DNA from 2 places in the Shewanella sp. SM74 genome. Region 1 is predicted to be linked to the other one. Evidence: predicted binding sites of a transcription regulator. Region 1 holds the regulator's gene; the other holds the start of a gene.
What was found. The regulator MetJ, encoded in region 1, represses methionine synthesis genes. The targets are predictions, from matches to a motif close to TAGACGTCTAGACGTCTA.
Positions count from the first base shown of each region.

Region 1 (3,167 bases):
CCAAACGCTCACGCAGATCGCGGGCTTGTTCATTCGACAACAACTGCTCAATCAACCCCTGTTGGTAGCTGATCAGCACTTGTAACTCTTCTTGCCATAGCTGACCCGCATCACGCAGCGCTAATAATTTATACAGGAAATTCGTGCTTTTACCCGCCGCAGAGACCACCACAAGATCATCACTATGACCGTGGGTTAACAGGATATGGGCGACTCGACGATAACAATCGGCATCCGCTAAACTGGAGCCACCAAATTTATGTAAGTGACAACGTGCCATCTATTATTCCTCTACTGACAAGCCGCAACGGCGGCTAATCCTGCTTGAATATCTGCAACTAAATCGGCGGCATCTTCAATACCCACCGATAGACGCAATAGGGTGTCCTTAATACCAGCCTCGAAGCGCGCCTGCGGCTCCATGGCTCTGTGGGTCATAGTGGCGGGCACTGCCACTAAACTTTCGACGCCACCTAAACTTTCCGCCACGCTAAATAAGCTGAGTGCACCTAAAAAGGCCACCACTTCGGCCTCGCCGCCTTTGAGTTCAAAACTCAGCATAGCGCCAAAGCCCTGTTGTTGCTTGGCCGCAATGGCGTGGCCTGGGTGATCCGCAAGCCCTGGGTAATAGACTTTACTCACCACAGGGCTTTGGGTTAATACCTCAATAATACGCTGGGCATTGGTTTGATGCTCGCGAATACGCACCGCTAAGGTACGCAGGCCGCGCAGGGTCAGATAACTGTCGAAGGCTGACCCCGTTAAGCCTAGAGTGTTCGACCACCAATGTAAGCTTTCGCCGATTTGCGCGTCTTTGGCGACCACTGCGCCGCCGACCACATCGCTGTGACCATTGATATATTTAGTGGTGGAGTGGATAACGATATCCGCGCCTAACAATAGGGGTTGTTGCAATATCGGCGATAAAAAGGTGTTATCAACCACCACCAGCGCGCCGACCTCATGGCTCACCTTAGCAATGGCTTCGATATCCACCACACGCAATAACGGGTTCGATGGGGTTTCGAGCCACACCATCTTAGGATTCTGCGCAATGGCGGCGGCTAACGCTTGGCTGTCGGTTTGGTCGACCACAATGAGCTTAAACTGGCCTTTCTTCGCCAAGTTGGTAAATAAACGGTAGGAACCACCATAGCAATCATGGGGCACAACTAATAGGTCATCGGGGCCGAGTAAGGTGGTCACTAAGGTGATGGCCGCCATGCCAGTGCAGGTCACTATACCAGTGGCGCCCTTTTCTAATTGGGCTAATGCTTCGCCTAAAATGCAGCGCGTTGGGTTGCCTGAACGACTGTAATCGAATTCGCGGGGATTTTTATGACCATCGAAGGCGTAATTAGTCGACAAATAAATCGGTGGCACAACTGCACCATATTGAGTATCGCTTTCGATACCCTGACGCACTGCCAGTGTGGCTAATTGACGCTCTGCCATGGGTGGACTCCTAAATTCGGTAGACTGATAGAGATGTCTGGACGTCTAAATGTACCTAAGCCCAACGCCATCGTCAATAGGCGTGAAGACGTTTAGACGTCTGAACATAAAGAAATCTGTTTGCAATCACAAAGAAATAGTAGCAATAATTTGACTGTTGTTTGTAAGGGTTTAAAATCTGCCCCGAATTTAGCGTTATAACAGGTGAGTCAATGACTGAATGGAATGGGGAATACATCAGCCCCTATGCTGAACATGGCAAGAAGAATGAACAAGTAAAAAAAATTACTGTGTCTATTCCGCTCAAAGTGCTTAAGGTCCTCACGGACGAACGTACTCGTCGTCAGGTCAATAATTTGCGTCACGCCACCAACAGCGAGCTGTTGTGTGAGGCATTTTTGCACGCCTACACTGGTCAGCCATTGCCCAACGATGAAGATCTGTCAAAAGACAACCCAGACAGCATTCCTGCCGAAGCCAAGTTGTTGATGGATCAAATGGGAATCGAGTGGGAAGACATGGAATAGCGACTCGTCGCTTTCAAAGTCATATCACAGTGCTCATCAATAGGGATCGTTAACGATCCCTTTTTGTTTATACCCAAGCGACTTCAAACTTTAAATTTCACTATCTTGAGGTGGTTTGGGATATAGGAAATCCTATGTTTTCTATGATAGATCCACAGACACTCGCCTTAGCCTCGCTGGTCGTGTTTCTGGGCGCCTTAACCCAAAGTCTGATTGGGTTTGGGCTTGCGGTTGTAGCCAGTCCTTTGCTGTATATCGTCGATCCACAACTCGTGCCAGCGCCTGTGATTGCTATGGGTTTCTCCATCGCCCTGCTGACCTTAGTGCGTGAACGCGGCCACTTAGAATTCAATGGCCTGCAATATGCGCTCCTAGGTCGCGTGCCCGGCGGTTTTATCGGCGCGAGTTTATTGCTGTTTGCGCCTCAGCCCATACTGGGTTTATCCATCGCCGCCATTGTGACTGTCGCAGTGATCCTCAGCCTATATAAATTCAGCCTGCCAGTGAATAAGAAAACCCTCTTCGGTGCGGGCGTGGTTTCAGGGATCTTCGGCAATATCGCCGCGATTGGTGGCCCGCCGATGGCGATTCTATTATCGGGCAAAGATGCCTCGCAGTTTCGCGCCGCCCTGTCGGCCTTCTTCATTTTTAGCTCCATGATTGCACTGATCATTTTAGCAATCACTGGCTTATTAGAATTAAAACATCTGTGGCTGTCGTTGATGCTGCTACCCTCAGTGATTTTAGGTTACTTAGTCGCAGGACGATTAGTGGGCCGTGTCGATAAAGAGAAGACAAAGATGGCGACGTTAGTCCTGTGCAGTATCAGCGCCTTAGTGCTAACGGTGAAGTCGGTTATCGAGTTATTACCCCAATAAGCGTCCCGCTTGTACTGGCAAACCTTCTCAAGATTCAAACAATAAAAAAGCACTGACATTGCCAGTGCTTTTTCTTTATCTATCAATACGTAAAGCAAGCTTACACTCAGCTTAAATAGCTTTGCCCTGCGTACACAATAAAGTGTCTTAAGGCGAGTACGCCCGTTAAGCTCGCACAAGCAACCATGATCATCGCGCCCTTAGTGTGGCGAGTCGCGGCGGGTAGCAGCATAAACAGCAATGGAATACCAAAGCCGATACCGACAACACCTATCCAGAACACGCTTGCCCATAGCCCAGACGTTAA
Region 1 covers NZ_JAKKRZ010000007.1:197,084-200,250, forward strand. Annotated here, with positions in the region: gene L5M49_RS09800 (bifunctional aspartate kinase/homoserine dehydrogenase II) at 1-280, opposite strand, end outside; gene metB (cystathionine gamma-synthase) at 292-1,455, opposite strand; gene metJ (met regulon transcriptional regulator MetJ) at 1,668-1,982, shown strand; gene L5M49_RS09815 (sulfite exporter TauE/SafE family protein) at 2,117-2,860, shown strand; gene nrfD (NrfD/PsrC family molybdoenzyme membrane anchor subunit) at 2,967-3,167, opposite strand, start outside.

Region 2 (3,167 bases), on a different contig from region 1:
CCAAATTATCGCACTGACCGCATTTGCCTATTTAAATGCTAATGCCGAACAGTCATTTCCTTTAAGTGTGATTAAGTCATTGATTGATAATCAACAACAGACCTTAACCATAGAAGCGTTCGAGGCGTTAGATCTCGATCAGGATCTGCGTCAAGAATTTATGATCGCCCATAATTTGCGTCAGACCCGTAATCCTAATTCATCAGGGTTGATACTGCGCCGTGTCTTGTCTATGCGTGGATTGTTGATGAATCCGCTGTAATTTGTCGATGCTATGAAATAGTCATTTGACTCAATAAAAAGCCTGCATTCGCAGGCTTTTTACTCTATGTCACCCGCATTAATTCGTCTTCTGCTGGCGGGATAAACCTTCCCTCGCCACCAGTTGTAACCAATTTTGGATCAATGCAGAGTTAGCACTGTGGCGGCGATAGGCACCAAATAGCGGTCGTTTTAGACCTTCTTGGCCGAGTTTCACCGTAGCGAGACTCAGTCCATGTCCTTCATTAATCGACCAACTTGGCAGTGCGGCTATGCCGTCTTTACAGGCGATGCGTTGCAATAACATCATGGTTAAATCACAGGTTTTTTGCTCGCCCGCCTCTATGCCCGCAGGTTCTAAAAAGTGGCGATAAATGTCTAAACGCGTCAATGGCACTGGATAACTGATAATAGGCAAGTGTGCTAATTGCTTAGGGGTGACATAGGCTTCTTTTGCTAGAGGATGATCTTTTGCAACCACTAACTTCACTTCAAAATCAAATAAATGCTGGTAGGCGAGTGAATGCCCAGGCACAGGATCTGAGGTTAATACAATATCCAGTTCACCCATTTCTAAGGCATTGAGCGAGTCGAACAAGTGGCGGCTCGACAAGTCTAACTCGGCAGTTGGATGATCTTGCCTAAATTGCTCCATTACAGGCATTAACCAGCGAAAACAGCTATGGCACTCAATGCCGACACGCAACTGATTAGTTTCGGTTTCCAGCCCATTCTTCAAATCTGTCTCGGTTTCTAACACCTTAGGCAAAATCTCTTCGGCCAGATGCAGCAGGCGTGCACCTTCTTGGGTGAATGACAGTGGCTTACTCTTACGCACAAAAATGGGCGAGTTAATCCTTTGCTCCAACTCCTTAATCTGGTGGGAGAGGGCGGATTGAGTGACAAAACGTTTTTTGGCTGCGCCCGCCAAACTGCCGCTTTCTTTCAGGGCCATTAAGGTTCGCAGGTGTCTTAGTTCGATCATGTTCACTCCAAGTGAATTTCGCTCATGTTGTGCTTGAAATCAATTCGGTTGCTGGAATAGAGACTAACACAATAAACTTCTAGACGTCCAGACGCCCATTGTTATTTATCAAGGCTGAAGTGCTGAAAAGTGCTAAGAGAAAACAATCTGGTGGGTGCAAGTGCCGAATGTGGCTTATCTCAAATAAAGGAAGATAGAGTATGCAATTAAATAGTCTTGGGTTTCCCCGTATTGGGCGTCGTCGTGAATTGAAATTTGCCTTAGAAAAATACTGGCGTGGTGAGAGCACTCAGGCGGAATTACGTGAAGTGGCGAGTGAACTTCGCCGCACCCATTGGCAGTGGCAAGCTGCTGCTGGCATTGAGCAAGTTCCCGTAGGTGATTTTGCCTTTTATGATCAAGTGCTGACCTTAAGCGCGACTTTAAATGCCATTCCTGATCGTCATCGTGGTGAAGGGGCAATCGATCTCGATACTTTATTCCGTGTTGCCCGCGGCAGAGCGCCAACGGGCCAAGATGCGCCAGCCTCTGAAATGACCAAGTATTTCAATACTAACTATCACTATCTGGTACCTGAGCTCAGCCAAAACCAAGAGTTTTCGATTGCCTATGAGCAGTTTTTTGATGAAGTCAGCGAAGCGCAAGCACTAGGCTATAAAGCCAAACCTGTGCTACTCGGTCCTGTTAGCTACTTGTACCTAGCTAAAACTGTGGGCCAAGAGTTTGATAAGTTAAGCTTATTACCCAATTTATTAACTGCTTATGCTGACATTTTGGCGCGTTTTGCTGCTCAGGGAGTGCAATGGGTACAGCTCGATGAGCCCATTCTCGCATTGGAATTGGATGGCGAATGGCAAGCGGCGATCACTGAGGCGTATCAAGCCCTCAGCATTACGAAGGTGAAGATCCTTCTTACCAGTTATTACGGCGGTATCGCACACCATCAAGCGCTGGTATCGGCCTTGCCGGTCGCGGGTTTGCATGTCGATTTAGTCACAGCGCCGGATCAATTGGCAGTCTTTGCCAATGCGCTTGGTCAAGATCAAATTTTGTCGGTGGGTGTGGTCAATGGCCGCAACGTGTGGGCGGCAGAGGCGGATTTAATTGCCGAACGCATAGGCGCGGTTGCCCGTGATCTCGGAGATCGCTTGTGGATCGGTACTTCTTGCTCACTCCTGCACAGCCCTGTGGATTTAGAGGTGGAAGCCACACTTGAGCCTGCGCTGCGTCAACAACTCGCGTTTGCGAAGCAAAAATTACTCGAACTGGCCAATGTGCGCCAATTGCTACTGGCACCTGAATCGGCCGCGGTAAAAGAGATTGTGCAAACCTGTTTGGCACGCCGTGAGACGAAAGCGCAGGCCGCCGACAGTCAAGTGATTGCCCGCGTTGCCGCGTTGACATCTGCCGACTATGAGCGCGTCAGTGATTTCAGCGTACGCCAAGCAGTGCAGCAGCAGAAATACCGTTTACCTCTGTTGCCGACCACCACCATTGGCTCCTTCCCACAAACACCGGCAATCCGTGGACTACGCAGTCGTTGGCGCAAGGGCGATCTGAGTGATGCACAATATACAGAGCAATTGCAGCAAGTCACCCGCGATACTATCGACCGCCAGCTTAAACTCGGTATCGATGTACTGGTTCATGGTGAGGCCGAGCGCAACGATATGGTGGAATACTTTGGTGAGCAGCTTGCGGGCGTTGGCTTTACCAAAAATGGTTGGGTGCAAAGTTATGGTTCACGCTGTGTTAAGCCACCGTTGATCTATGGTGATGTTAGTCGTCCAAAGGCGATGACGGTTGATTGGGCCGAGTTTGCCCAAAGTCTCACCGACAAGCCTGTAAAAGGCATGCTGACTGGCCCTGTGACGATTCTGCATTGGTCATTCGCCCGTGAAGATATCGGCCGCGATGTGAT
Region 2 covers NZ_JAKKRZ010000012.1:87,440-90,606, reverse strand. Annotated here, with positions in the region: gene L5M49_RS13760 (HDOD domain-containing protein) at 1-262, shown strand, start outside; gene L5M49_RS13755 (LysR family transcriptional regulator) at 341-1,246, opposite strand; gene metE (5-methyltetrahydropteroyltriglutamate--homocysteine S-methyltransferase) at 1,447-3,167, shown strand, end outside.
Region 2: the regulator MetJ is predicted to act here: its motif matches at 1,319-1,336, upstream of metE (5-methyltetrahydropteroyltriglutamate--homocysteine S-methyltransferase).